Rhodopseudomonas sp. BAL398: one gene and its partners. The protein of the gene in region 5 interacts with the protein of the main gene of each other region in a pairwise test. Links are inferred from orthologs where the notes say so. Each region holds a gene or a part of one and is shown on either strand. Other genes may lie near its edges.

The links.
Region 1: the proteins of rplL (region 5) and dnaE interact in binary tests that used the Escherichia coli proteins (3 or more experiments, as listed by UniProt). The link is inferred for Rhodopseudomonas sp. BAL398 from one-to-one orthologs.
Region 2: the proteins of rplL (region 5) and obgE interact in binary tests that used the Escherichia coli proteins (3 or more experiments, as listed by UniProt). The link is inferred for Rhodopseudomonas sp. BAL398 from one-to-one orthologs.
Region 3: the proteins of rplL (region 5) and nikR interact in binary tests that used the Escherichia coli proteins (3 or more experiments, as listed by UniProt). The link is inferred for Rhodopseudomonas sp. BAL398 from one-to-one orthologs.
Region 4: the proteins of rplL (region 5) and parC interact in binary tests that used the Escherichia coli proteins (3 or more experiments, as listed by UniProt). The link is inferred for Rhodopseudomonas sp. BAL398 from one-to-one orthologs.

Annotation. Positions count from the first base shown.
Region 1 is NZ_CP133111.1:1,338,299-1,345,215, forward strand. Bases 1,714-5,755 are described here. They hold dnaE (DNA polymerase III subunit alpha), read right to left. Parts: upstream 5,364-5,755; coding sequence 1,914-5,363; downstream 1,714-1,913. Outside these bases: tsf (translation elongation factor Ts), read right to left, coding at 1-571; RBJ75_RS06370 (30S ribosomal protein S2), read right to left, coding at 699-1,703; RBJ75_RS06380 (DUF3551 domain-containing protein), read left to right, coding at 5,874-6,137; RBJ75_RS06385 (DUF3551 domain-containing protein), read left to right, coding at 6,243-6,512; RBJ75_RS06390 (septal ring lytic transglycosylase RlpA family protein), read right to left, coding at 6,673-6,917. UniProt on the Escherichia coli protein: DNA polymerase III is a complex, multichain enzyme responsible for most of the replicative synthesis in bacteria. This DNA polymerase also exhibits 3' to 5' exonuclease activity. The alpha chain is the DNA polymerase catalytic subunit.
Region 2 is NZ_CP133111.1:4,232,575-4,238,252, reverse strand. The notes cover bases 1,328-4,130. They hold obgE (GTPase ObgE), read right to left. Parts: upstream 3,351-4,130; coding sequence 2,304-3,350; downstream 1,328-2,303. Other genes in these bases: RBJ75_RS19985 (DMT family transporter), read left to right, coding at 3,511-4,130; proB (glutamate 5-kinase), read right to left, coding at 1,328-2,087. In the rest of the region: RBJ75_RS20005 (RuBisCO large subunit C-terminal-like domain-containing protein), read right to left, coding at 1-363; RBJ75_RS20000 (secondary thiamine-phosphate synthase enzyme YjbQ), read right to left, coding at 367-795; more of proB, read right to left, coding at 957-1,327; more of RBJ75_RS19985, read left to right, coding at 4,131-4,431; RBJ75_RS19980 (hypothetical protein), read right to left, coding at 4,530-4,703; RBJ75_RS19975 (GNAT family N-acetyltransferase), read right to left, coding at 4,875-5,465; rpmA (50S ribosomal protein L27), read right to left, coding at 5,598-5,678. UniProt on the Escherichia coli protein: An essential GTPase which binds GTP, GDP and possibly (p)ppGpp with moderate affinity, with high nucleotide exchange rates and a fairly low GTP hydrolysis rate.
Region 3 is NZ_CP133111.1:5,771,221-5,776,954, forward strand. What follows is about bases 1,732-4,590. They hold nikR (nickel-responsive transcriptional regulator NikR), read left to right. Parts: upstream 1,732-2,865; coding sequence 2,866-3,315; downstream 3,316-4,590. Other genes in these bases: RBJ75_RS27145 (HupU protein), read right to left, coding at 1,732-2,607; RBJ75_RS27155 (exonuclease SbcCD subunit D), read left to right, coding at 3,494-4,590. In the rest of the region: RBJ75_RS27140 (nickel-dependent hydrogenase large subunit), read right to left, coding at 179-1,615; more of RBJ75_RS27145, read right to left, coding at 1,612-1,731; more of RBJ75_RS27155, read left to right, coding at 4,591-4,720; RBJ75_RS27160 (ATP-binding protein), read left to right, coding at 4,717-5,734. UniProt on the Escherichia coli protein: Transcriptional repressor of the nikABCDE operon. Is active in the presence of excessive concentrations of intracellular nickel.
Region 4 is NZ_CP133111.1:1,099,782-1,105,640, reverse strand. What follows is about bases 1,071-4,054. They hold parC (DNA topoisomerase IV subunit A), read right to left. Parts: upstream 3,700-4,054; coding sequence 1,441-3,699; downstream 1,071-1,440. Other genes in these bases: RBJ75_RS05175 (sodium:proton antiporter), read right to left, coding at 1,071-1,296. Outside these bases: more of RBJ75_RS05175, read right to left, coding at 1-1,070; DNA repair protein RecO, read right to left, coding at 4,468-5,205; RBJ75_RS05160 (AI-2E family transporter), read left to right, coding at 5,339-5,859. UniProt on the Escherichia coli protein: Topoisomerase IV is essential for chromosome segregation; it is the principal protein responsible for decatenating newly replicated chromosomes. It relaxes supercoiled DNA.
Region 5 is NZ_CP133111.1:647,876-652,871, reverse strand. What follows is about bases 1-2,747. They hold rplL (50S ribosomal protein L7/L12), read right to left. Parts: upstream 1,687-2,747; coding sequence 1,315-1,686; downstream 1-1,314. Other genes in these bases: rplJ (50S ribosomal protein L10), read right to left, coding at 1,740-2,258; rpoB (DNA-directed RNA polymerase subunit beta), read right to left, coding at 1-799. Also shown: RBJ75_RS03020 (ArnT family glycosyltransferase), read left to right, coding at 2,891-4,342; RBJ75_RS03015 (hypothetical protein), read left to right, coding at 4,589-4,996. UniProt on the Escherichia coli protein: The binding site for several of the GTPase factors involved in protein synthesis (IF-2, EF-Tu, EF-G and RF3). Is thus essential for accurate translation.

The DNA of each region.
Region 1 (6,917 bases), 690 kb from region 5 along the record:
CATGCATCGCCAGCTGCTTGCCGAGCGCGTTCAGCTCGTCGGTCTTGCCGGTGGATTCCAGCGCGACGATCACGCCCATCTTGCCGGCGCCATCGATCACCGCGTTATGCACGTAGCTCGCCACCACGCCATGCGTGACTTCGAGTTGGGCGGCGCGGCGCAGCGTCATGTTCTCGCCGATGGTGGCGATCGCGTCGGCGATCGCGGCCGCGACGGTCGACGAGCCGACCGGTGCGGCATTGATCTTGTCGACGTCGGCGCCGACCTTCAGCGCCACCTGCGAGATCATCTTGACCAGGCCCTGGAACTGCTCGTTGCGGGCGACGAAATCGGTCTCGGAATTGACTTCCACGACGACGCCCTTGGTGCGCTCGGTCAGCGCGCCGATGAGGCCCTCGGCGGCGACGCGGCCGGCCTTCTTGGCGGCCTTCGACAGGCCCTTCTTGCGCAGCCAGTCGATCGCGGCATCCATGTTGCCGTCATTTTCGGTCAGCGCCTGCTTGCAATCCATCATGCCGACGCCAGTGGTCTCGCGAAGGTCCTTGACCATCGCAGCGGTAATCGTTGCCATCGCTAATACGTCCTTTGCCTGTCAGGGCGAACCCGGCGCAGCCACGGCCCGCGGTCCACCATCAGGAATTTATAGGAGATTTTGAAGACGGAACGTTGCGGCCGGGGCCCGGCCGCAACGTCGAGCGTTATTCCGCTTCGGCGGTCATCGCCTTGGCCTGGGCAACCCAGGCATCGGCGCGGCTCGGCAGGCCGACCTCTTCGCCGATCTTCTGCGCATTGTCGTGATCCAGTTCGGCCAGCTGCCAGAAATGGAAGATGCCAAGATCGTTGAACTTCTTCTCGATCTCGCCGGACACACCGGTCAGCTTCTTGAGGTCATCGGCGGTGCCGCGCGGACCCGCAAGACCCTGGAACGCGACCGGCTCGGTCGCAACCACCACCGGGACGTCCTCGCGCAGCGGCTGCATCGCCGCGCCGAGATCCATGCCGGAATCGCCCTGGGCGCGCGAAATGCCGTCGATCACCGCGCGGGCGATCAGATCGCAATACAGCGTGATGGCGCGACCGGCATCGTCATTGCCGGGGACCAGATAGGTGATGCCCTTGGGGTCGCAATTGGTGTCGACGATCGCCGCCACCGGAATGCCGAGCCGCTGGGCCTCCTGGATCGCGATGTCTTCCTTGTTGGTATCGATCACGAAGATCAGATCCGGCAGGCCGCCCATGTCCTTGATGCCGCCGAGCGAGCGATCGAGCTTGTCGCGCTCGCGCTGCAACGTCAGTCGCTCTTTTTTGGTGTAGGCGTTGGCGTCGCCGGAATTGAGCACCTCGTCGAGATGACGCAGCCGCTTGATCGATCCGGAAATCGTCTTCCAATTGGTCAGCGTGCCGCCGAGCCAGCGCGAATTGACGAAGTACTGCGCCGAGCGCTTGGCGGCTTCGGCGACGCCGTCCTGCGCCTGACGCTTGGTGCCGACGAACAGCACCCGGCCGCCCTTGGCGACGGTGTCACTGATCGCCTGCAGCGCGCGGTGCAGCAAAGGCACGGTCTGCGCCAGATCGATGATGTGAATGTTGTTGCGGGCGCCGAAGATGTACTCTGCCATCTTCGGATTCCAGCGGTGCGATTGGTGACCAAAGTGAACGCCAGCTTCGAGAAGCTGACGCATTGAAAATTCGGGTAGCGCCATCGTGATATTCTCCGGTTGGTTCCTCCGGAAGCGTGTGAGCAAACAAGCCTTGCTGCAGATAAGCCTGCAGCGCGGCCCGGATGCCACCGGACGGCGGTTAAGCCATGCTTCCGTGTGAGATGGCGCGGTATATAGCTGGATTCTGCGCAGAAGCAAGGCAATCCGGCGTCTGCGCGGGCCGCAGACTCGACATTCACCCTGCCCGGCCGCTCACAGCGATTCGACGTGCTCGACGCCGCTGACCGCCTTGATCGCCCCGGCCACCTGCGGGGAGACCTGGAAGCGGCCCTTGAGCTCGAATTCGACTTCGGTCAGCGGATCGAGCCGCAGCACGATCGCGACATTGCCGCCGGCCCCCATCGCGTCCGGCGCCTGCAAGCGTTTGGCTAGCGAATCCAACGGCTTGGTGTCGCGCAGGAAGATCCGCAACCCCTTCTGGGTCTTGGCCGCGGCAGCATCCAGCGGCTCGGCATGCAGCACCCGGGCGCGAACATCCTCGCCCTGCAATTCGGCGCCGAGCTGCAGCAGCACCGCGGCACCGGGCTCCAGCACGTCGCGATATTGCGCCAGCCCTTCCGAGAACAGCACCGCCTCGAAATGCCCGGTCGGGTCGGACAGGCCCATAATGCCCATCTTATTGCCGGTCTTGGTGCGCCGCTCCATCCGCGACACCACGGTGGCGGCGACCTTGCCGGCGGTGGCGCCGCTTTTCACCGCGCGGCAGAATTCGGCCCAGGACTGCACCCGCAGCCGCTTCAGCGCGGTGGCGTAATCGTCGAGCGGGTGGCCGGATAGAAAGAAACCGATGGCGTCATATTCGCGGCGCAGCTTCTCCGCCGGCAGCCAGGCCTCGATCTGCGGCAGCATGATGGTGGGCGCGTCGGCCATGCCGCCGAACATGTCGTTCTGCCCCATGGTGGCGGCCTGGTGGCCGCGCTGGCAGGCCGCCAGGATCGCCTCGGCGCCGCCAAATACCCGGGCGCGGTTGGAATCCAGCGTGTCGAACGCACCCGCCGCCGCCAGGCTCTCGATCACCCGCTTGTTGATGGCGCGCGGATTCACCCGGGCGGCGAAATCCGCCAGCGAGGTAAAGGCCCCCTTCTCGCGCGCCGCGACGATCAGTTCGACCGCCTGGGCGCCGACGCCCTTCAGGCCGGCCAGCGCGTAATAGATGGTGCCGTTGCTGACCTCGAAGGTGGGGCCCGAATGGCTGACCGAGGGCGGCTCGACCTTGATGCCCAGCCGCTGCGCCTCGGCGCGGAATTCCGACAGCTTGTCGGTGTTGTGAATGTCGAGCGTCATCGACGCGGCGATGAATTCGACCGGATAATGCGCCTTCATATAGGCGGTCTGGTACGACACTAGCGCATAGGCCGCGGCGTGGCTCTTGTTGAAGCCGTAATCGGCGAATTTGGCCAACAGGTCGAAGATGGTATCGGCCTGGGCCTTGGTGACGTCATTCTTCATCGCGCCGGCGACGAAGATGGCGCGCTGCTTCTCCATCTCGGCGCGGATCTTCTTGCCCATCGCGCGGCGCAGCAAATCGGCTTCGCCGAGCGAGTAGCCGGCCATCACCTGGGCGATCTGCATCACCTGTTCCTGGTAGATGATGACGCCGAAGGTTTCCTTCAGAATCGGCTCCAGCATCGGATGCAGATATTCCGGCTCCTCGTCGCCGTGCTTGCGGGCGCAATAGGTCGGAATATTCGCCATCGGGCCCGGCCGATACAGCGCCACCAGCGCGATGATGTCCTCGAAACGGTCGGGCCGCATGTCGACCAGGGCCCGGCGCATGCCCTGGCTTTCCACCTGGAACACGCCGACCACGTCGCCCTTGGCCAGCATCTGGAAGCTCGTCGCGTCGTCGAGCGGCAGTGTCGGCAGATCGACCACGACGCCGCGCTGCTTCAACAGCTTCACAGCGACGTCGAGCACGGTCAGCGTCTTCAGGCCAAGGAAGTCGAATTTGACCAGCCCCGCGGGCTCGACCCATTTCATGTTGAACTGGGTCACCGGCATGTCGGATTTCGGATCGCGATACAGCGGCACCAGCTCGCTCAGCGGCCGGTCGCCGATGACGATGCCGGCGGCGTGGGTCGAGGCGTGGCGGGTCAGGCCCTCGAGCCGCTGCGCGATGTCGAAGGCCCGCGCCACCACCGCGTCCTCGTCGCGAAACGCCTGCAGCTTCGGTTCGCTTTCGATCGCCTGCTTCAGCGACACCGGCGCCGCAGGATTTTGCGGCACCAGCTTGGTCAATTTATCGACCTGGCCATAGGGCATCTGCAGCACGCGGCCGACGTCGCGCAGCACACCGCGGGCCTGCAGCGTGCCGAAGGTGATGATCTGCGCCACCTGGTCGCGGCCGTAGCGCTCCTGCACGTAAGTAATGACTTCGCCGCGGCGGTCCTGACAGAAATCGATGTCGAAATCCGGCATCGAGACGCGTTCCGGATTGAGGAAGCGCTCGAACAGCAGGCCGAAGCGGATTGGATCGAGATCGGTGATGGTCAGCACATAGGCGACCAGCGATCCGGCGCCGGAGCCGCGGCCCGGGCCGACCGGAATGCCCTGGGCCTTGGCCCATTTGATGAAGTCGGACACGATCAGGAAGTAGCCGGCGTAGTTCATCCGGGTGATGACGTCGAGTTCGAACGCCAGCCGGGCGCGGTAGTCCTCCTCGGTCATGCCTTGCGACACGCCATGCACCTTGAGCCGGTTGCGCAGCCCCTCCTCGGCCTGGGCCCGCAACACATCGACTTCGCCGCTCGCGGCAGCCGCGGCGTCGGAATCGGCGCCGACGGTGAAGCGCGGCAGGATCGGCTTGTGGGTGCGCGGCCGGAATGCGCAGCGTTCGGCGATCTCCACCGTGGAGGCCAGCGCCTCCGGCAGGTCGGCGAACAGCACCGCCATTTCGGCCCGGGTCTTGAAGCGATGATCGGGCGTGAGCTGCGGCCGATCGGATTCGGCGACCAGCCGCCCGGCCGCGATGCAGAGCAAGGCGTCATGGGCCTCGAAATCGTCGGCGGCGGCAAAATGCGGCTCGTTGGTCGCGACCAGCGGCAGGCCCTTGGCATAGGCCAGATCGATCAGGCCGGCTTCGGCGCGGCGCTCATTGTCGGTGCCGTGGCGCTGCAACTCGACATAGAGCCGGTCGCCGAACATCTGCGCCAGCCGGTCGCAGCGCAGCGCCGCCAACCCCGCCTGATCGGCATTGAGCGCGAGCGCGATCGGCCCTTCCGGACCGCCGGTCAGCGCGATCACGTCTTCGGCCTCGCCTTGCAGCCACTCGAATTTGATATGCGGCGCCTGATGGATCGGCGTCTCCAGAAACGCCCGCGAATTCAGCTTCATCAGGCTGCGATAGCCACGCTCGCGGGTCGCCAGCAGCACGATGCGCGCCGGTGCCAGCGCATTGCGGGCATTGGGGTCCTGGTCGCCGAAATCGATCGCCAATTCGCAGCCGACGATCGGCTGAATGCCGTAACCGGCGAGCTTTTCAGAAAATTCCAGCGCGCCGAACATGTTGTCGGTATCGGTCAAGGCCAGCGCCGGCTGCCGATCGGCCTTGGCCAATTCAGCCAGCCGCTGAACTTTCATCGAGCCCTTCAGCAGCGAATAGGCTGAATGAACGTGCAGATGGACGAATCCGGCATTGGTCATTGGCGCGACAACGATTTCACGGGATCAGGTTATGGGACCGGCCGGCGCGGAACCCGCAACCGACTCGGCCCCATGGTGCGTCTGACAGCCGGCACTGTCCATGCAGAACTGGCCCGGCGGCCGAACGCGCCGGCTTATCCCCAAGGGGACGCGCCGGGACCTTCCGTCACCTCGCGCTCGAGCGACGGACTTTAGAGCTGTGGAATGACTTGCGCCCAGACTGCGATCATTCCGACGAAAAGCACGATCGACGCCAGCGCCGCCGCTTCTTCCACGAACGTCTTCAACATCTTCCACCTCCCTGGCCTAGAACATAAAGAGAACATTGTTCTCTCTTCGTTCTGGAGTCAAGCGGGCTTTTGGTGCGCGCCGAGAATGGCTGACAAAGTGTAAATCCGGCCGGCGCCAGGCCGATGGCTCCTGCGCGGCGAAGTGAGTTGACGCGGCGCATCAGGCGCGGCTTGGTCGGGTTTGGACGTCAGATTCGGCGATAGCCGAGCGGAGGATAAGATGCGTGCTGCACTTTTTGCGTTGCTGGCGCTCGGCGCCGTTTCGGCGCTGGACACGACGCCGGCCGAAGCAAGGGACTACCCGTTCTGCATCAAGGGACAGAACTATGACCAGACGCTGGGCGACTGCAGCTTCATGACCTATGCGCAGTGTCAGGCGACGGCCTCGGGACGGCTGGCCTATTGCGATGCCAATCCGTATTTTGAGGCTTATGTTGAGCCGGCGCCGCGGATTCGCCACCAGCGTCGGCACCGCCGCGACTGATCCGCAGGATAGTTTGCTTGCGGTTGCGGTTTTCCGGAACGGTGCTGGTTTGTTGGCGTTGCGTCGAGGCGGTGGCCCGACCGAATTGGTCGAATGGAGGTATCAATGCGTATCGCTTTTGTGGTTTTGCTCGGGGTGCTTGCCTTCCCCTCGGCGCTGCTGGCGCGGGACTATCCGGTCTGTCTGCGGATCTATCAGGGCTTCGCCGATTATTACGACGAGTGCGCCTATACCTCGATTCCGCAATGCCAGGCGTCGGCATCCGGGCGAGCGGCGGAGTGCTTGGTCAACCCGTTTTATGCCGGACCCGCGGCACGTTCGCATCGACCGCGGGCGCATCGCTCACGGGCGCATCGGCGAAATCGCCATCATTAAGGGGATGGATGGTCGATCTTCGATCGATCGTTCCGGCCATTCCGGCTGCCCCACTTGATCAGACTCGCGATTATTCCGGGGCACGCAGCGCGGTTCAAGTTCCAGCGTAACGGCGGGCTTCGCCAGCAGCGCGCAAATCGCGAACTATTCCGCGCTTTGCCTAATACAGCCCGCGGCCGGTCAGCAGGTCGCCGATCTGATCCTTCTGCACCGGTGCGTAAGCCGCCGCCGTCACCATCGGGGCGGCCGGCTTCGCCACAAGGCCGACGGTCTGGTAGGACACCGCGCGCGGATTGATCAGCTGGTGACCCGCCGATCGCGAACTGCGCGATGCCGAGATTTCCGAAGTGGCGTTGATCGAGGCCACATCCACGGCGTTATTGCCCAGCGTATAGGGGCGTCCTT
Region 2 (5,678 bases), 3.6 Mb from region 5 along the record:
CACGCCCTCGCCGCATACCGCCGACAACAGATTGGGAATCTTGGCGCCGAAATTGCCGTGCGGATGCGCGATGGTGACGCGCACCGCATGGACCTCGCCCTTTGCCGCGCACTCCACCGCGATGCTGAACCCGCCCGGCCGTGGCTCCGATTGCAGCTCCAACACCTTGGCGGCAAAGCGCGGCCGGAAATCCTCGTCGATGCCGACCCGGCGCCATTGCGCGGTCGACTGCTCGCTACACAGATGCGCCGCCGCCTCGCGCGGATCGCCGGCGCATTCGAAATCGAAATCGAGCTCGATGTAGTCCTCGGGATTGAGCTCGGCCCGCGTGGCATAGAAGCCGGCGATATCGTCTGGCGTCATGGTCTAGCCATTCCCCAAAATCTGCAGCTCGACGCCGCGGCGCTCGCGCGGGCCGTCGAGCTCGATGAAGAAGATCGACTGCCACTCGCCCAGCATCAGCGCGCCATCGGCCAGCGGGATCGTCTCCGAGGAATTCATGAACAGGCCGAGCAGATGCGAATGGGCGTTGTCGCGGCCGTCGATCGGTTCGAGATTGTGCAGGTAATCGCCGTCGCGCGGCACCAGCCGCTTCAGAAATGTCAGCATGTCGCGCTGCAGCTGCGGCTCGCGCTCATTGACATTGATCCGCGCGGTGGTGTGCAGGCAGCTCACAGTGACGAGGCCGTGTCGGACCCCGCTGGTGGCGACGAAACCACGGACCTGCTCGGTGAGGTCGATGATCTGGATCGGCGCCAGCGTTGCCAGCTCGATCCGGTGTCGCAGAATTTGCATCGGTCCACCCAGCACCCTAGAGCGTTTTCGAGCGAAGTGGGTACCGGTTCGCGTGAAGAAAACGCGTCAAAACAAAAATCTAGATCCGGGACACGGTCCCGGCCGTCCGTACTGATTGATATCGCGACGCTCCGGACCAGGCAATTGGCCGGATGGCGGGCTCAGCCCGGCAGCGAGCCGACGACCAGGTCGTCGCGGTGGATCATCTCGGCGCGGCCGCTGACGCCGAGGATCGCCGCGACGTCGGGCGAGGAGTGGCCCTTGATCTTGTCGGCGGCGTCGGCGTCATAGGCGACCAGGCCGCGGCCGATTTCGCGCGCATCGGGTCCGCGCACCAGCACCGCGTCGCCGCGGGCGAACTGGCCGTCGATCCTGATCACCCCGGCCGGCAGCAGGCTCTTGCCGGCGCGCAGCGCCTTCACCGCGCCGGCGTCGATGGTCAGCGTCCCGCGCGGCTCCAGCGATCCCGCGATCCAGCGTTTGCGCGCCGTCACCGGATTGGCGGGCGTGAGAAACCAGGTGCAGCGCCCGCCATTGGCGATCGCCTTCAGCGGGTTCTCGATCTTGCCCGAGGCGATCAGCATATGGGTGCCGGCGGAGGTCGCGATCTTGGCGGCCTCGATCTTGGTCCGCATCCCGCCGCGCGACAATTCGGATTCGGCGGCCCCCGCCATCGCCTCGATCTCGGCGCTGACCGAATCGACGATCGGAATCAGCCGCGCATCCGGATTGGCGCCCGGCGGCGCGGTGTACAACCCGTCGATGTCGGACAACAGGATCAGCAGGTCGGCGCTGGTCATGGTGGCGACCCGGGCGGCCAGCCGGTCATTGTCGCCATAACGGATTTCATTGGTGGCGACGGTGTCGTTCTCGTTGATCACCGGCACCACCCGCCATTCCAGCAGCTTGGCGATGGTGGAGCGCGCGTTGAGATAGCGCCGCCGCTCCTCGGTGTCCTGCAGCGTCACCAGGATCTGCCCGGCGCCGATGCCGTGGGCGCCCAGCACCTCCGACCAGGTCCGCGCCAGCGCGATCTGGCCGACCGCGGCGGCGGCCTGGCTTTCCTCGAGCTTGAGCGGACCGCGCGGCAATTTCAGCCGGCTGCGGCCGAGCGCGACCGAACCCGACGACACGATCATCACGTCGCGGCCATGCAGATGCAATTCGGCGATGTCGGCGGCGAGCGCGTCCAGCCACGCCTCCCGCACCTCGCCGGCCGCCGAATCGATCAGCAACGAGGAGCCGACCTTGACCACGATGCGGCGGAAATTCTTCAGTTCGGGGTGGGACATGACAGCGCTACTCGGACAACCCATCGTTGGTCATTCCGGGATGTGCGGCTGTTGCAGCGCAGGCCCGGAATCCATACGCCGCAGTATCGCGTTGTGGCGATACCGTCGATCCCACATCTGCCAGGGGGTATGGATTCCGGGCTCGTTCGCAAGTGCTCACGCCCCGGAATGACGATTCCTCATATACGAAGCGCATCTGCCCGACAGCAAACTCAATTACACGTTCTGCGGCGCCCATGGCTCGGCCGCGGCGGCTTTGGCCTTGTCGGACACCGGCGCCTCGTCGATCACCGCGACCAGCGCGCGCAAAGCGTCCTTGACGCCGTCGCCGGTGACGCCGGAGATCAGCAGCGGGGTCTTCTTGGCGGCGCGCTTGAGCCGGTCCTTCTGTTTCTTCAATTCGTCCGGCTCGACCGCGTCGATCTTGTTCAGCGCCACGATCTCGACCTTGTCGGTCAGATCGCCCGCATAGGCCATCAATTCGGTACGTACCGTCTTGTAGGCCTTGCCGGCGTGTTCGCAGCTGGCGTCGATCAGATGCAGCAGCACCCGGCAGCGCTCGACATGGCCGAGAAAGCGGTCGCCGAGCCCGGCGCCCTCATGGGCGCCCTCGATCAGGCCCGGAATATCGGCCAGCACGAATTCGCGGCTGTCGATATCGACCACGCCAAGCTGCGGATGCAGCGTGGTGAACGGATAGTCGGCGATCTTCGGCTTGGCGGCGCTGACCACGGACAGCAGCGTCGATTTGCCGGCATTCGGCAGGCCGACCAGTCCGGCGTCGGCGATCAGCTTCAGCCGCAGCCAGATCCAGCGCTCCTCGCCGGTCTGGCCGGGATTGGCATTGCGCGGCGCGCGGTTGGTCGAGGATTTGAAATGGGCGTTGCCGAAGCCGCCATTGCCGCCCTCGGCCAGCACGAAGCGCTCGCCGAGCCTGGTGAAATCGTGGATCAGGGTCTCGCGGTCGTCGTCGAAGATCTGGGTTCCGACCGGGACTTTCAGCACCATATCCTTGCCATTGGCGCCGTGGCGGTCCTTGCCCATGCCATTAGTGCCCTTTTGGGCCTTGAAATGCTGCTGATAGCGGTAATCGATCAGCGTGTTGAGGCCGTCGGCGACCTCGATGATGACGTCGCCGCCGCGGCCGCCATTGCCGCCGCTGGGCCCGCCGAACTCGATATACTTCTCGCGGCGAAACGCCACGCAGCCGTTGCCGCCGTCGCCGGAGCGGATATAAACCTTGGCTTCATCGAGGAATTTCATGGCCTATCCGTATCGCTTGAGCGTGGTCGCGGCAACCATTTGATCGCCGGCAGTGCGAGAAAAGCCCGCATTTGCGGGCCTTGTTGCTACCGACAACGTGCCCTGAAGCAGCCGCGTCGCGGTTAACCAATCCGATCTCAACACATCACAAGAGCCATATATGGGGCTGCTGGCGAAAATATCGACCGGGGCGGATCCGCGCAGCGCGCGGCTGGCCGGCATCGTGCTGATGCTGGCGGCGATGCTGCTGTTTTCCTTCGGCGACGCCTTGGGCAAAGTTGTGGTGTCGCGCTATTCGGTCGGCCAATTGCTGCTGCTGCGCGCCGCGGCCGGGCTGGTGGTGCTGGCGCCGCTGATCTGGCACCAGCGCGCCGCGTTCCGGACGCTGGACCGGCCCTGGCTGCAACTGGCCCGGATCGTGATCTCGTCGCTGGAAGTGGCGGCGTTCTTTCTCGCCGCGGCCTATCTGCCGCTCGCCGACGTCATCACCTATTACCTCGCTTCCGCTTTGTTCGTGTCGCTCGGCTCGGCGCTGTTCCTGCGCGAACAGGTCGACCGGGCGCGCTGGATCGCGATCCTGGTCGGGTTTGGCGGCGTGCTGATCGCGCTGCAGCCCTCGGCGCAGAGCGTCAGCTGGCCGGCGCTGATCGCGCTCGCCGCCAGCATGCTGTTCGCAGCGCTGCTGCTGCTCACCCGTTCGCTGCGCAGCACGCCCGACATGGTGCTGGCCTCGCAGCAATTCCTCGGCACCTTCGCGCTCGGCGCCATCCTGGCGCCGTCGCAATGGATCACGCCGAGCCTGCCGGATCTCAGCCTGTTTGCGATCGCCGGCGTGGTGTCGGTGGCGGCGCTGCTATGCGTCAACCGCTCGCTACGGCTGGCGCCCGCCAGCGTGGTGGTGCCGTATCAATATTCGATGATCTTCTGGGCGGTGCTGTTCGGCTATCTGGTGTTCGGCGATGTGCCGTCGGCCGCCACCCTGGTCGGCGTCGCCATCATCATCGGCGCGGGGCTCTATATCTTCATGCGCGAGCAGAAGGACGCCGCCGCCCGGGCCGCCGCGCCGGCGAATGTTAGCTAGAGCAATTCCGGTTCTGATAGATCAGAACCGGAGCTCTAGATTGTTGTTTTGACGCGTTTTCTTTACGCGAACCGGTATCCACTTCGCTCGAAAACGCTCTAACTGGCGAAGGCGAAGCTCAACTGCCCGGCTTCGTCGTTCGCCGGCGGCGCCGGCGGCTGGCGTCGCTCGGGTTGCGGCGCCCGTGCGGCTGGCGCGCTATCGACGATGTGGTGGCCGCCTTCGCTGAACGTCTCGTTTCTGAGCATGGCGAGGATGGATCGGTTCGACATCTGAATCTCCTGTGCGGAGATGCTCGTAGCTCGGGCCGATCAGGCTGCGTACTCGGTCGGTTACCAGCAACAGCCGGCTTGGTTGCGCCTTGGCTAACGGATTGCGCGCAAATTGCGCGCAATCGACGCTGGCCCGGCCGGCGGTCGCGCCGGCCCTTGCGGGCCGCCGCCTCACCGCCTGGTCGAGGCGCTCCAGTTTCGCAGCGAGGACCACACACCGCGGCTCAGCCGGAATCGGTCCACCGGGGTCGAGGAGCCCAGCGCCTCGAAGCGGTGCAGCTCGACGCCGGTCCATTGGAAGCCGCACTTCTCCAGCACATTGCGCGACGCCGGATTGGCGACCCGGGCGCCGGAAATCAGCTGGCCGACCGAGAATTCCTCGAAGGTGAAATCAATCACGGCGCGCGCGGCCTCGGTGGCGAAGCCATGGCCCCAGAACGGCGTACCGAGCCAATAGCCGAGCTCCGGCGCGTCGGGCTCGCGCCAGTCAACGCCGACCATGCCGATCAGCCGCCACTCCTGCTCGATCACGAACACGGTTTCGTTGTTGCTCTGCGCCAAAGCCTCGATGAAGCTTGTCGCGTCGTGGCGCGTATAGGGATGCGGCAGCCGCTTCGTCATCTCGGCGACGCGGCGGTCATTGGCCAGATGGGCGATGGCTTTTACGTCCGCGAGTGCCGGCTTGCGCAGTGTCAGCCGTTCGGTCTCGAGGACGCAGCTACTCGGCTCTCTCGGCGAGGAGGTGGGGATTTCTTGCAACATGGCGGGCTCCTGGGGACGTTCGATGCGACGCGCAACGAAAAAGGGGAAGGCTGGTTTCCCGCCTCCCCCTTGGAGCCTTCAGGTGCTCCGCCGGTTCAACAGGACCCGGCGGACACGAATGTGATCCACCGTCTATTCGGCCGCTTCGACTGCACGCGGGAGTACAGAAATGAAGGTGCGGCCGTTGCGTTTGGCGCGAAATTCGACGTGACC
Region 3 (5,734 bases), 5.1 Mb from region 5 along the record:
GCAAGAAGCAGGCCAACCCTTCGGAGGCCACAATGAGCCGCGAAACAGCTGGATTTCGTCGCGTGGAGATCAATTAGGACGCGGTGCAACGCAGCATCGCCCTGCCGGGGCCGAAAGGAAGTTATCCTGGGTGGTAAGCAGCTATCCGGCCGCGGTGCTGCGAGGCGCGCGCCTTGGTTTAGTGAGCGGTGCAGACCATGCAGGGATCGAACGATCGCACCACATGTTGCACGGCGACAGACTCCGCGCCCGCACTGCCAACCGCGGTGCCGACCAAGGCTTGCTCCAGCGGGCCGGGCTGGCCGTCGGCATCGCGCGGCGAGAAATTCCAGGTGGTCGGCGCGATGATCTGGTAGCGGGCGATCTTGCCGTGGCGAAGCTCGATCCAATGGCCGAGACTGCCGCGCGCGGCTTCGACCATCCCGGCGCCGCGGCCCTCGTCGGGTGGCGCGACGTCGGCGCAGAACGGCTCGTTGAGCCGCAGCGCACGCACCCATGTCTCCATCGCCAGCGCCAGATGGGCGGTCTCGAGCAAGCGGGCGATGACGCGGTTGCGGACATTGCTGCCGGACTGGCTCACCAATGCGCGCAGCAGGGCATTGCCATTGACGGCCTGCCGCGCCAGCGCGCCGACTTCGACCGGGCGGCCGCCCAGCCGCGGCGCCTTGGCCCAGCTATAGGCGCCTGGTTTGTCGGCATCGGGAATCGTCGTGCTCAGCGCCGGATCGGTGGCGCCGTCGCGCATCCATGCGTGCGATACGTCCTCGGCGATCTCGGCCGTGGCAAGCGCCGCGCCGCCCGCTTGATCGAATATGCCGCGTTCGAACAGCGCGCCGTGCTCGCCATGATAGGCGCCAAAGCTCATCAAGGTGCCTGGACCCTTGCCGAGCCGATCGAGTTGCAGCGCGTCGGCGATCGCGAGGAAGCGGCCGAGATCGCCCGCGCGGCCGTCGCGCCAGCGATCGAAGGCGGCGATCGTGTCGAGCGCAAGCACCGCCTCGAGCCGGTCGCCGAACACGGAGGTCTCCAGAAACGACCGAAAGCCGCCGACGATCGATAAGAGCCGGATCCGCTCGCCGAGGTCGATCGCCCGCGTGGTGCCGCCGGGTTGAAACGCCAGGCTGTGCGGCCATTTTCCGGCGATAATGCCCATGATCTCCAACAGCCGCGCGCGGGCCGGCAGCGCGTCGCGGCTGGCGCTGCCGGTGGTGGCGGCGAAGCGTGCGGCGGTCGCCTGGTGCCAGGGCGCAGCGGCGTAAGCGTCGCGCGCGAAATCCGGCATGAAGAAAATGTAGAAATGCGTCAGATGATCGGCGGCATTTTCGGCCGCATGCGCGATATTGGCCGTCAGCACGCCGTTCGGCGCGGGCGCGATCCCGAGCGCACCGCGCAACGCCGCGACCGCGGCGATTGATTGCGACACCGAACAGATGCCGCAGATCCGCGGCGCCAGCGCCAGCGCGTCGAGCGCCGGGCGGCCATCGAGGATCTGCTCGAAGCCGCGATACAGCGGCACGGAAACTTCGGCCGTAGCGACCACGCCATCGGCGATCTCCAATCTGACTTCGAGATCGCCCTCCACCCGGTTGAACGGGCCGATGATGAGGCGCGTCATGAGGTCTGCTTGCCGCCGCGGCTGGGCGGTACCACGATGTGATCGGAGGTGGCATTCGCCCGCACGCGCTTCGGCGTGGCGGATTTCGACAGCGCCGACAGCGCGACGAACCAGGCCTTCGGCATGTCGAGCGGCAGGCCGACCGGAATGCCGGCGAGTTTGCTGGTGGCGAGAAAATTCCGCGCTGTCTCGAAGCCCGGCGAGGTGCAGGCGATGCAGGCATAGCCGCCTTTGGTGCAGGAGCCGCCGCCGTTCCAGGAGCGCTGATTGCAATCGCCCACGGCCTGGGTGGCCTTGCAACCCAGATGTTCCATCAAGCAGCCGCGCTCCGACATCGTTTCGGCGCTGGCCTTGAATTCGTAGAATTCGTTGCGCGCGCAGCCGTGATGGGCGAGGTGGTTGGCGATGAATTTCGGCCGACCATAGGGGTCGAGCTCACTGGTTGCGAGGTCGCCGCCGGACAGCGCGATCAGCGTCTCCATGATCCAGCCGGGGTGCGGCGCGCAGCCGGCGATGTTGATCACCGGCGCGCCGCGCCGCGATCGAAACGATTCGCCCAGCGCGCCGCCCGGCGCGGTGCCGTCGAACTGCAAGCCGGTGGCATCGGTGGGATTGTTGCCAGCGGCCGGAACCCCGCCATAGGCCGCGCAGCTGCCGACCGCCACCACATAATCGGCCAGCTCGGCCAATTCGGACACCCAATGATAGATCGACCGGCCGGTGCCGGCGAACATGTTGAAGCGACCGCTGCCCTGCGGGCCGCGTAGCACCGATCCTTCCAGAATCAGCGCATCGAGGGCAATCGACCCCGCCCGCACCTGGTCGAGGATCGCGACAACTTCGTGGCCGGTGGCTTCGCTCACCGAGGGGTGCCAGATCAGCCGGATTCCGAAGGATTTGAGCTCTTCGAACCAGCCGGACTGGCCGGATTCAAGCACCGCCATGGTGCAGCCGCCGCAACTGCCGCCCTGCAACCAAAGCACATTGAACATTGGCGGATGAAGGGCTTGCTGCATTCACACGGCCATCTGTTCCCTGGGATTATTCTTGAGCGATCGAGCGCTTGCGCCGATCCTAATCGGTTTTCGCCGGCAGCGTAAAGATGCGCCGTGCCGCGCGCCTATCGGGATCATCCCGGAGGTGCTCCGCCTCCGTCAAATGGCTCGGCCTTCGTCTATTCGCGCCGAAAGCTGTGCTACGATCGTTCGATCACCGGGTCATCGGACCTGCGCGCTCGCGGAGAGGCCATCATGCAACGCATCACCATCACCCTCGACGACGATCTGATGGAGGACCTCGACCGGATGATCGCCGAACAAGGCTATCAGAACCGCTCCGAGGCGATCCGGGATTTCACCCGGGCCGGGATGCAGCAGGCGGCGCAGAAGGCCGGAAAGTCCGGGGACTGCGTGGCCGCACTGGTGTATGTCTACGACCACGCCGCGCGCGATCTGTCGCGCCGCCTGGTCGAGAATTATCACGGCCACCACAATCTTTCGCTGGCGACGCTGCACGTCCATCTCGACGACGACAATTGCATGGAAATCACCGCGCTCAAGGGTTCCAACCGGGAGGTTCAGCATCTGGCGGAACACATCATCGCCGAACGCGGCGTGCGCTATGGCCGGCTGGTGATGATCCCCAACGCAGCCGCCAAGCCGCCTGCCGCGAATCGCAAAATATCCGGGCATTCGCACTGACGCCGCATTCCGCGGCCTCCGGTCACGCGGGCCCGCGGGCGACCATGTGGCGGGGCTGCCGACGATAGTCTTGATCGCAGCTTGAGCTTCTCCCTATAAGATGGCGCTCGCGCGATATCGCGCGTGACGCGAATCGATGTCGGGCCGGGTTGCGGCCGCGACGTCAGCACCGGATCTCATGCGCTTCACATTCATCCACGCCGCCGATCTGCATATCGATAGTCCGCTGGCCGGGCTCGGCCTGAAGGACAAGGCGGTCGCCGCCCGCTTTGCGCAGGCCGGCCGCCGCGCGGTCGAGGCGCTGATCGAGGAGACCATCGCCAGCAAGGCGGCGTTCCTGATCATCGCCGGCGACATTTTCGACGGCGACTGGAAGGACGTCACCACCGGACTGTTCTTTGTCCGCGCCATCAGCGCGCTGCATCGCGCCGGGATTCCAGCCTTCATCGTCAAGGGCAATCACGACGCCGCCAGCCTGATGTCGCGGGAACTGCCCTATCCGGACACGGTGACGACCTTCGCCTCCGGCAAGGCGGAGACCGTTATGCTCGACGCCTGGCGGGTCGCGCTGCATGGCCGCAGCTTTCCGCAGCGGCTCACCTCCGAATTCGTCGAGAGCTATCCGGCACGCCGCGACGGCTGGCTGAATATCGGCGTGCTGCACACCTCGCTCGACGGAACCCGTGGCCATGAGGGCTATGCGCCGTGCTCGATCGAGGATCTCAAACGCTTCGGCTATGATTATTGGGCGCTCGGTCACGTCCACGCCGCCGACATCGTCAGCCGCGATCCGTGGATCGTCTATCCGGGCAATCTGCAGGGCCGCAGCGTGCGCGAGACCGGCGCCAAGGGCGCGATGCGGGTCACCGTCGAGGACGGCCGCATCGTCGATGTCACGCCGCTGGCGCTCGACGGCGCGCGCTGGGCGCAGCTGTCGGTCGATGTCGCGGGCCTGGCGTCCGAGGACGAGGTGATGACGCGGGTCCAGGACGCGCTGGCGCAGGCTCAGGCGCAAAGCGAGGGCCGGCCGCTGGCGGCACGCGTGACGCTGGTCGGCGCGACGCTGCGGCACAATCATCTGCTGGCCCGGCGCGAGGCGCTGCAGGACGATGTGCGCGCCAGCGCCTTTCAATTGTCGGCCGATTGCTGGGTCGAACAGCTCAAGGTCAAGACCAGCCTGCCGCCGCAGCCGCACGCGGCGCTGTCGACGGCCGATGTGCTCGATGTCGATCGTCTGGTCGCGGAGGCTGCTGACGATCCGGACTTCGCCGCGGCGCTGGCCGAGCTCACCGACGCGATCAAGGCGAAACTGCCGAAAGACCTGCATGACGCGTTCGCGCGATCCGACGCGCTGGCGACGCTGATCGACGACGCGCGCGCCACGTTGGCCGGAGATCTGTCGTGAGGATCGAACGGCTGGTGCTCGAGCGCTACGGCGCCTTTGCCGACAGGACGCTGTCATTCGCCCCCGGCGCCGCGCTGCATGTCGTGCTCGGCGCCAACGAGGCCGGCAAGACCACGGCGCTGTCGGCGATCGGCGACCTGCTGTTCGGCTTCGGCGGCCGCACCGCCTATGATTTCCGGCACGACAGCAAGATGTTGCGGATCGGCGGCAGCTTTCGTCATTCCGATGGTCGGCTGATCACCGCACGGCGCCGCAAGGGCAACAAGAATACGCTGATCGACGCCGACGACCAGCCGCTGCCCGACGATCTGCTGGCGCCGCTATTGGCCGGATTGTCGCGCGAGGCGTTCGGCCGCGAATGCGGTCTGACCGCGCAGGCGCTGCGCGACGGCGGCCAGGAGCTGCTCAATGCCGGCGGCCGGCTGGCGGAAACGCTGGCGGCGAGTTCGGCCGGCATGGCGGCGCTGTCGCGGACCAGGCAGCGGCTGCAGGACGAGGCCGACGAGCTGTTCACGCCGCGCAAATCCGCCGGCAAGCCGTTCTATGTCGCGCTCGAACGCCGCGACGATTCCGACCGGGCGCTGCGCGATGCCATCGTCACCCGCGAGGCGATCGCGCAGGCCGAGGCCGCTGTGCTGCAGGCGCGCGAACAGCTCGCGGCGCTGAACGCGGCGCATGCCGAGATCGGCGGCGCGCTGGCGCTGTGGCAGCGTACGCTGCGGGTCCGCTCGCATTTGGCGCGGCTCGACGGCATCGGCGCCGAACTGGCCGCGCTGGCCGATCTGCCGCCGGTCGCCGCTCCCTCGGTGGCGGAATGGCGCGCCGCGCTCGATAGCCACGCCGCGCTGGAGCGCGAGATCGCCGCGCTCGACGCCGACGCGGCGGCCGACGCCGCGGAGATCGCCGCGATGGCGGTCGACGAGAGGCTGCTGTCGGAAGGCGCCGCCATCGATGCATTGCGCGAACGGCTCGGCGCGGTGCGCAAGGCGCTCGACGATCTGCCGCGCCGCCGCC
Region 4 (5,859 bases), 450 kb from region 5 along the record:
GGCGAAGAAGCCCGGCATCTTGACGCCGCGTTCGGTGGCGATGGCATAGACCATGAAATTCGGCGCGTTGCCCACATAGGTCAGCGCGCCCATAAAGACCGCTCCCATCGAGATCGCCGCCAGCGTTCCCGACAGCGGCCCCATCAATTCGGTGGGATTGCCGCCGGCCAGTTCGAAAAACACCAGATAGGTCGGCGCGTTGTCGAGCAGCGCCGACAACAGCCCGGTGAACCAGAAATACGGCACCTCGTGCGGCGAGCCGTCCGCATTGGCCACCAGCGACAACAGCGGCGCGAAGATGCCGGCCTTGCCGGCGTTCAGCATCGCCAGCACCGGGATGATGGCGACGAAGATTCCGGCGAACAGTTTGGCGACTTCCCTGATCGGCTCCCACGAGAAATCATTGGCGGAGCGATGCTCGTCGGCGGTCAGCCACAAGGACAACAGCGCGATGATCACCAGCGCACCATCGCGCAACAGGTTTTGCAGCGCGACTTCGGTGCCGTAGATGTCGAACACGATGCCCGGCTTCCAAGTCGCCGAGAACAGGATCGCCGCGATGATCAATCCGATCAGGAAGAAATTGATGCCGCCGCGCAGACCGATCGGCTCGGGATCGGACTCTGCAGCGATCTTCGGATCCTTGCGGGCCTGCCACAGATCGACGACGAAGAACAATGCCAGCAACGGCAGCGCCACCAACAGCGTCTGCAGCCACAGATGCTGCAGCGGCCAGAAGAAGTCGACGCCGCGCAGGAAGCCGACGAACAGCGGCGGGTCGCCGAGCGGCGACAGCGCACCGCCGACATTGGCGACCAGAATGATGAAGAACACCACGACGTGGACGCTGCTGCGGCGCTTTTCATTGGCGCGGATCACCGGGCGGATCAGGATCATCGCCGCGCCGGTGGTGCCGATGATGCTGGCGAAGGCGGTGCCCAGCGCCAGCAGCATGGTGTTGAGCAGCGGCGTCGCCCGCATCGTGCCGGTGACCAGAATGCCGCCGGAGACGGTGTAGAGCGCAAACAGCAGCACGATGAAGCTGAGATATTCCGCCAGCATGGCATGGACCAGCGAGGCCAGCATCAACTGCCAGCCATACCCGACCGCCAGCGGCAGCAGCGCCAGCACCGCCCAGGCCGCGGCGATCTTGCCGTAATGGGCGTGCCAGATCTTGGGGAACAGCAGCGGCCCGGTGGCGATCGACAACAGGATTCCGGCGAAGGGCACCGCCCACAACCAGCTCAAGGCGGCGCCGTCGAGCCCCTCGGCCGCCTGTGCGCCGGATGGCACCATGAGCACGAAAATGGCGGGAAGCAGCGGCCGGATCTTATTGAAAAGACTATGAATCATTGGGCCATTTCAATGATGTTTTGGCTGCCGACGCAAAGACTATCGCCACGGCGGCCTGCGACAAATGGCGCAGGCCGCCGCCCGGTCCTATTCGATCGGGCGGCCGAATTTGTTGGATTTCGGCAGGCCGCGGGCGAGACGGCCGGCATCGGCGCGGTTGCCGCGCCACTCGGCCAATTCCTTCATCGTCATGCTGAAGTCGCGGCCGGCGGAATCGCGCCACGCCAGGCCTTGCTTGGCGTTGAAGGTGCTGACATCCGACAGCGCCGCGCCGGTGTATTTCTGCAGCCGCACGCCGCGGCCGCGCGCCATTTCGGGCACCTGGTCGAGCGGGAAGATCAGCATCTTGTGGTTGGTGCCGATCACCGCGACGGTGTCGTGACCCTCGGCCACCACCGTCAGCGCGCGGGCCTCGTTCGGCATCTCGACATTGAGGATATGCTTGCCCTTGCGCGTGGTGCCGACGCAATCATCCTCGCCGACCACAAAGCCCTGGCCGTCATGGCTGGCGATCAGGAATTTGCGGCCGCCCTTGTGGACGAACAGCGCCACGATCGCGGCGTCCTGCTCCATGTCGATGAACATCCGGATCGGCTCGCCATGGCCGCGTCCGCCCGGCAGTTTGGCGACGTCGAGCGCATAGAACCGGCCGTTGGTGGCCAGCAGCAGCAGTTTCGAAGTGGTCTCGGCGAAGAATGCCTGCCCCAATTTGTCGTCCTGCTTGAACACCAGCCCCGACAGATCGGCGACATGGCCCTTGAGCGTGCGGACCCAGCCCTTGTCGGAAATCACCACGGTGACCGGCTCGCGCTCGACGAAGGCCTCCTCGATCGCCGCAAGATCGTGTTCGGGCGCATCGGCAAACATCGTGCGGCGCTTGCCGAGCGGCGTCTTCGGCCCGAACATGTCGCGCACCTTGCGGACCTGCTCGCTGACCTTGGCCCATTGCTCGGGCTCGGATTTCAGAATCGCGTTGATGCCCTTGAGCTCGGCGCGCAGATTCTTGTCCTCGGTGCGGATCTCGAATTCCTCGAGCTTGCGCAGACTGCGCAGCCGCATGTTGAGGATCGCTTCGGCCTGGATGTCGGTGAGGTTGAAGGCCTTCATCAGCACCGGTTTGGGCTCATCCTCGGTGCGGATGATCTTGATCACCTTGTCGATATTCAGATAGGCGATCAGATAGCCGCCGAGCACTTCGAGCCGGTGCTCGATTTGCGCCTTGCGATGGTTTGAGCGGCGCAGCAGCACGTCGCGCAGATGGTCGAGCCATTCGCGCAAGCACTCGGCCAGGCCTAGCACCTTTGGAATCCGGCCCTGGACCAGCACGTTGAGATTGAGCGGGATCTTGCTTTCCAGCTCGGTCAGCCGGAACAGCGATTCCATCAGCAGTTCGGGATCAACCGCGCGCGTCTTCGGCTCGATCACCACGCGAATATCCTCGGCGGATTCGTCGCGGACGTCGCCGACCAGCGGCAGCTTCTTTTCGTTCAGCAGTTCGGCGATCTTCTCGATCAGCCGCGATTTCTGCACCAGCCAGGGGATCTCGGTGATCACCACCACCCAGCTGCCGCGGGCGCCCTCCTCCTGGCTCCATTTGGCGCGGGTGCGGAACGAGCCGCGCCCCGTGGCATAGGCTTCTGCGATGCTTTCCTTGGAATCGACGATGATGCCGCCGGTGGGGAAATCCGGACCCTTGACCCAGCGCAGCAGCGCCTTCGATTTCGCCTCCGGCTTTTCGATCAGATGCAGCGCGGCGTCGCACAGTTCGGCGACATTGTGCGGCGGGATCGAGGTCGCCATGCCGACCGCGATGCCCTGCGCGCCGTTGGCGAGCAGGTTCGGGAATCCACCCGGCAGCACGATCGGCTCTTTCGACTGGCCGTCGTAGTTCGGGCGGAACGCCACGCCGTCCTCGTCGATACCCTCCAGCAGCAGCCGGGCGACGTCGGTCATGCGGGCTTCGGTGTAGCGGTAGGCGGCCGGGTTATCGCCGTCGATATTGCCGAAATTGCCCTGGCCGTCGACCAGCGGGTAGCGCGAGGAGAAATCCTGCGCCAGCCGCACCAGCGCGTCGTAGATCGACTGGTCGCCGTGCGGATGGAACGAGCCCATCACGTCGCCGACGATTTTCGCCGATTTCTTGAACGGCGTGCCGGGGTCGAGCCGCAACAGCCGCATCCCGTAGAGAATGCGCCGATGCACCGGCTTCAAGCCGTCGCGCGCGTCCGGCAGCGCCCGGTGCATGATGGTCGAGAGCGCATAAGCGAGGTAACGCTCTTCCAGCGCCTCGCGCAGCTGCACATCGTGAATCTCCGCCGGCTCCGGCGGAATCAGTCGTTTTCCCATAAGGAGGGGTTAAACGCTAAAAAGCTATCCTTCAAGGCTGGCCTAGGCCAATTTATCGCTTCAGGCAGGTTCGGCGCTCTGTTCGCTTTTCAGAGTTTCTTCCGACAAACTACCTTCGCAGTATAATAACCACAATGGTTCCCGGGGACGTCAGAAAGTTTGGTCGAGGATGATTTTGTGCATTGGGTTGCGGCCCAAGCATCCACAGACGATCCGCACCCCAAATGAACCGACCCCGACGGACATTTTTCGGGCTTTTCGCCAACGCAAACGGTGAATTCTGTCATCCTTCCCTCGTCTACGGTCACCATTCCATCGCTGCTTGGACTAACAACTCTGTCAACAGACAAGACCCCCACAGCAGAGGATACTGCTAAGACGGCAATGATTAAAATGCAAACCGCATAAATAATTGACGGAGGCAACCTGCCTTTAGGAAATCCCCTACCGACTAACCATGCAACTAGCCCTATGGCAGCAACCCCAAATGTTAGAGACATAAGCGAGTTGACTATCGCGCCGGAAATTGAAGGGGTTAACTCAACAACTGTATTTCTAAGCACGAACTGAATCAAACCTTGGAATACCGACGAGAATACGAAGAGCGCAATCCCCCCTATACCTGCCGCTTTACCCACGGCTCGGAGAGCCCGGTCATCTAATCCTTCAATTTTTGACATAGCTGGCTCCCAGCTTGAAAATGTCTGAAAAAATTCTTCAAATGCAAAAATAGAGAGTTACTGTCTCGCAAATTGTAACTAATTGAGGTCATTTTGCCAAATGTTTCGTGACAGCGTTGATGAAGCCGTCACGGGCGTCGGAATGGCCCTGCCCGCGCGGCTCCAGGACGTTGCGCAACAGGAACCGGCCGGTCAGGTCGAAGCCGTCGCGCAAATCCTGGTCGGACCAGCCATTATGGCCGTCCGGGGTCTCGCGCAGGAACGGCGGCAGCCGCAGCAGCCGGTCGCGCCATGGCTCGCCGGCCGCCCGCGACACCGCGCCGCCGGATTTCGGCGAGACATAGATCAGATCCGAGGTCACGCCGGTCGCCGCGCAGCAGGTCAGGTCGAGGCCGAAGCCGAGTTCGGCCAGCATCGCCAGTTCGAAGCGGATCAGATGGGTGGCGGCGTCGCCGACATCGTCAAAATCGTCCAGCGTGCGTTCCAGCATCTCGTAGATGTCTTCATGGGGATCGCGCTCCGGCAACAGCCGCGCCAACGAGGCCAGATGGGTGATGCCATAGACGGCGTGGGACGACGCCAGCATGGTGGCGGCGCGCATCCGCGTGCCCTCGAGCAAGTAATAGCCGAGATTCTCGTCGAGCCGCGCCCGCCACACCGCGGCGACATTGTTGCCGGGCTGCAGCAGCGGCCGCAGCTTCGAGCTGGCGCCGCCGCGCACCAGGCCCAGATGCCGGCCATGGAATCGGGTCAGCAGCTCGACAATGGCGCTCGATTCGCCATGCCGCCGCACCCCCAGGATAATGCCCTCGTCGCTCCATTCCATGGCTCAACTATACCGCGCTTTGCGCGCCAGCGTTAGCGCAGGGAACATTGGCCGGGCTGCGCGGTTATCCGCCGCAATCCGACATGGTGCGGGCTTCCGCCACACCTTTCGCGCCGCATTTTCGGAGGCCCGCGTGGCCGACACCATCACTCCGCTTCGCCTGCCGCAACCTCCCGGAACCACCCTGATCAACCTGGCCGTCGCCGCGTTGATCATCGCGGCGCTGTATGTCGGTCGCGAGGTGCTGGTGCCGGTGGCGCTGGCGGTGCTGTTCAGTTTCGTGCTGGCGCCCTTCGTGATCCGGCTGCAATCCTGGCGGGTGCCGCGCACGGTCGCGGTGCTGATCGCGGTGTTCATCGGGTTTTCGGTGATCTTCAGCCTGGGCGGGTTGATCGTGTCGCAGGCCAATCGGCTCGCCGGTGAATTGCCGGGCTATCAGCAGACGCTGAGGGAAAAGATCGAAGGTCTGCGCGGCGTCGCCGCAGGCGGTTCCTCGACGCTGGAGCGCGCTTCGCGGGTGCTGCGCGAATTGGATAGCGAGCTGAAAAACCCCTCCGCCGGGCGGCGGAGCGGCAATCTGACGTCGCCTAATAGCGTCCGGCCGATTCCGGTCGAGATAAGGCAGCCCGATCCGGGCACGCTGTCGACGCTGGT
Region 5 (4,996 bases):
TATCGGCGTCGATCAGATCGTTGATGGTCGAGTAACCGCGGAAGCGGCTCGCATCGAACGGAACGCGCCAGCCTTCCTTGATCTTCTTGTACTGGATCTTGTTGTAGAACGTGCTGAGGATTTCCTCGCCGTCGAGGCCGAGCGCGAACATCAGCGACGTCACCGGAATCTTGCGGCGGCGATCGATGCGCGCGAACACGATGTCCTTGGCGTCGAACTCGATGTCGAGCCAGGAGCCGCGATACGGAATCACCCGGGCGGCGAACAGCAGTTTGCCGGACGAATGGGTCTTGCCCTTGTCGTGGTCGAAGAACACGCCGGGCGAACGATGCATCTGCGAGACGATGACGCGCTCGGTGCCGTTGACGACGAAGGTGCCGTTCATGGTCATGAGCGGGATATCGCCCATGTAGACGTCCTGCTCCTTGATGTCCTTGACCGAACGCGCGCCGGTTTCCTCGTCGATATCGAACACGATCAGGCGCAGCGTCACCTTCAGCGGCGCCGCATAGGTCATGCCGCGCTGACGGCACTCATCGACGTCATATTTCGGCGGCTCGAATTCGTAGCGCACGAATTCCAGCATCGAGGTATTGGAGAAGTCCGAGATCGGGAACACCGAGCGGAACACGGCCTGAAGGCCCTCGTCGAGACGCCCGCCCGGAGGTTCGGCAATCATCAGGAACTGGTCGTAGGATGCCTTCTGAACCTCGATCAGGTTCGGCATCTCGGCGACTTCCCGAATATGTCCGAAGAACTTGCGAACGCGTTTGCGACCGGTGAACGTCTGCTGCGCCATCGTGGCCTCTCATTTCGTCGCCCGTGGGGGCGAACCTTCCGAAGCGCGATTGGCATCGCCCCCGGGTTGAATTACCGAAACATCCGAAACTCAGCAGTCCGATGTCAGGAACATAATCCTAAATCCGAACGTCAGAAACCTCGAACGCAAAACGACGTGCGGGGCGCCTGACTGCACCCGCCCGTCAAAACCATCTCGTTACAGACCGAAAAAGCCCGAAATTGTTGATCTCCCAACGGGTGCATGGAGACGTCACCATCTCCCACGCCACCGCGCTTTCGTGCTGCCATCCCAATATGGTACGGCAAATGTGGAGATTCGAGGGGTGTTCCCGCCAATCCCCACACAATCCTGTGTATGGCCTGTCCAGATCCGGCGCGCCGGGTTGCCCCGTCGGCGCCGCTTTAGTCCGCCCGACCGGGCTTGAGCCCGGTCTGACGGTCGTCGTAGCGATCCCCGGACCGCGCTGCGGCAAAGCCGCGCCGGCCCGGGAGTGTCGTTCCAGTAACCGATGGTTACTTGAGCTCGACCTTGGCGCCAGCCTTCTCGAGCTGAGCCTTGATCTTGTCGGCTTCTTCCTTGTTGACGCCTTCCTTGACGGCCTTCGGCGCGCCTTCGACCAGGTCCTTGGCTTCCTTGAGGCCGAGGCCGGTGATGGCGCGGACTTCCTTGATGACTTCGATCTTCTTCTCGCCGGCGGCGAGCAGCATCACGTTGAACTCGGTCTTCTCTTCAGCCGGAGCAGCAGCGGAAGCGGCCGGGCCGGCCACCGCGACGGCGGCAGCGGCGGAGACGCCCCACTTTTCTTCGAGCATCTTGGCGAGGTCGGCAGCTTCGAGCACGGTGAGGCTCGAGAGGTCTTCAACAATCTTGTTCAGGTCAGCCATTGATCTATTTCCTTAAGCGTATCAGTTCGAACCAGGGTTGAATGCGAAGGGCGTCAGGCCGCTTCGCTCTTAGAGGCATAAGCCTGAACAACGCGCGCGAGCTTGGACGCGGGCGCAGTCGAGAGCTGAGCGATCTTGGTCGCCGGCGCCACAAGGAGGCCGAGGATCTTGGCGCGCAGTTCGTCGAGCGAGGGCAGCGCGGCCAGGGCCTTGACGCTGTCGACGTTCAGGACGGTGGTGCCCATCGAGCCGCCGAGAATGACGAAGTTTTCGTTCGTCTTGGCGAATTCGACGGCCACCTTCGGCGCCGCTACCGGATCGTTGGAAGTCGCGATCACGGTCGGCCCCTTCAACAGGGAGCCGATGGCAACGACGTCGGTGCCTTCAAGAGCAATTTTGGCGAGACGGTTTTTCGAGACCTTGACCGAGGCGCCCGCCAGCTTCATCTGCGCACGCAGTTTCTGCATCTGGGCCACGGTGAGGCCGGAATAATGGGCCACGACCGCAACGCTGGTGGTCTTGAAGACCCCGTTCAGCGCTTCGACCGCGTCCTTTTTTGCCGCTCTTTCCACAGCAAGCTCTCTCCGGTTGGCGGCCTCTGCACGCAGGCAGGACCGCCGGGTTGCACCCATCGTCCTGCCAGAACCTGACCTCAAGACACACGGTCTTCAGACACGTCGGGCGGGACGATATTGAAAAGCCTGCCCTCCCGATCAGAGATGGCCGAAGCCACCACCTTACCGGGGTGTCGAGGTTCGAACCCAATCCACTCCCCGCCGCTTGACGCGACGAGACGCAAAATCCGGTCTTCACCCGTCTATGCAGGCAACGAATTAAGCCTTTGAGGAAACAAGATGTTTCAACGTCGGCGCCTGCAGTCTCGGACAGGATTCGGAGATCCCACACCAGGCCATTAACCGACCCGCCGAAGACCCCCTGCCCGCCTTCCTCCGCGACGATTGAACCCCTTCCCCCAAGCAATCCAGACGGACCTCTTGACGGACTGGTCTCCTATCGATTCGGGTTTTAAGAAAACGAGCACGGACGCACTAGCAACCGCCAGCGCGCCCGGAACGGAATGTTTAACGAGTCTGTCGCGCCTTGCCAAGAGGCAAGTTTCATGAAAGTTGCCAGGCCGGCCACCGTGCGGTGCGCGGGCAAGCATCGCGCTGCCCAGCCGGACGGCCCGACGGAAGGTGGGAGCGTGAATCCGAACTGGCGAGGCCTGCAAAGCCGCCGCATCCTTGATGCTTTCACCATGCTGCAAAGCCTGCGGCTGCCGGGCTGGCTGTGGATCGTGTTGCTGTGGGCGCTGACCGTGATTCCGGCGATCAGCCTGCGCTCGGCGCATTTCGAAGAGGGCACCGTGCTGGCGCTGGCGCGTGGCGCGGCCCAGGACGGCTGGTGGCTGGCGCCGCATCATTATGGCTTTCGATTCATCGAGCGGCCGGTGCTGCTGTCCTGGATCGCCGCGGCGCTCGGCAGCCTGACCGGCGAGGTCACGCTTTGGCACATCCGGATTCCGCATGTCCTGTTCCTGCTGGCCGGCGCCCTGCTGGTGTGGCGGCTGGTCCGCTCCCAGGCCAGCGACAGCGCCGCGCTGTTCGCCGCATTATGCTTTTTCGGCAGCCCGATGATCGCCACCAAGGTCGTCACCGCCGAGCCGGATGTGATGCTCTCGGTGCTGTTGTTCGCGGCCTTCGTGCTGTGGTGGAATGGAACGGTGGCCGGCGGGGTCTCGCTGCGGCGCAGCCTCGTCATCGGCGCCGTGCTGGGCGCCGCCGCCTTGACCAAGGGGATTCAGCCGATGGCCTATTTCCCGCTCGGGGTCGGTGCCTATCTGCTGTGGCGCCGGCAATGGCGCCAGCTGACGCCGTTCCTGATCGCCAATGCGATCGGCGCGACCCTCTGCCTGGCCTGGTACCTGGCCGTGTTCGAGCCCGGCGACTTCACACAATGGCTCACCCATTCCCGGCTCGGCGGCCATCGCGGCGATCCATTCTATCAATTCGATCTCAGCATCCTGGCCGAATGGCTGCCGCTGTCGCTGATGCTTCCCTTTGCGGTCTACCGGCTCAGCCGCACCGAGCGCAGTCCCAAAGCTGACCCCAAGGCCGATCTGCTGCTCGCCTCGATCCTCTATGCGACCGCCTGCACCGCGGTCCTGGCATTCTGGCCGGACGCCAAGGCGCGCTACGCGATGCCGGCGACCTTGGGGCTGACGACCATGGCCGGACTGATGTTCGACCAATGGAAAGCCGCGCGCCCGGCCTGGCTGGCGGCGACGCTGGTGCTGGTGGTCGCCGTCGCGAGCTATCCGATCATCCTTGGGCAGCTGGTGATGCCGCTGGCGCCGGACCTGTTTCAATCCAGTCGGCTCCAAGGGCGAACCATCAATTTCGCCCAGCAGACCCTGCCCGGTGTGCTCTATACGACCCGCCATGCCGTCAACAGCAACGTCCTGGCCCATGTCGATGGCCCGATCCACGAAGTGACGCTCGCCGATCTGCAGTCGGTGAAGCCGCCCTTTCTGGCCTTGATCCGATCTGCAGACGTGGCGCGGCTGACGGATCTTCTGTCGCAACGTCAGGTTACGGTCTGGGGAACACTCCCGGGCGGGACGCAATCCTTCGTGCAGGTGCGCCCCCTGCCCTGATCGCCTGCACGGCGAAAGCGCGTGGCCCGGCCGGCGTCGACGCGCGACGGTAGCCGCAGGTTCCATCAGTTGTGTCGCTTGCGCGACTCAACCCTTTGTGGCTTGCTGGGCCAGGCTCAACATGGAGCGTGCAACCAAGTTTGCGCGTGCTTTGTGGCTGAGGCCCACCTTGATTTCGGGTCAGCCCCTGAAATTCGGGACGCTAGTGTTGACCAGCGTCAAGATGAACCTCAGGGAACAAGCTCCATGAAAAGCACTATTCTGGCCGTGGCCGTGGCCGCGACCTCGCTCGGCTTTGCCGGTGACGGCTTCGCGCAATCGCGCGTTTCGAAAGCGCGGATGCAGCCGCTTGCACCGCCTGTGTCCTATGTGCCCAACGCGGCGTATTTCGTCGGCCTCGGCGGCAGCTTCAATTCCCTCAGCTATGGCAATCAGAATATCTATGCCGAGGGCGTTTCCAACATCTATCAGAACGGCGTTCAGGTCGCCTATGGCTCGGCCGGCGGCCCGACCACGCCCTATCTCGACAATCGATCCATCCTGGCGCCGATGGCCCAGGCCGGCTATTTCCAGCACTTCGCCGGCAGCGACTGGCTGTGGGGCGGCAAGATCACCTACACCTATCTGAATGCCCATTCGACCGACAACCGTGTC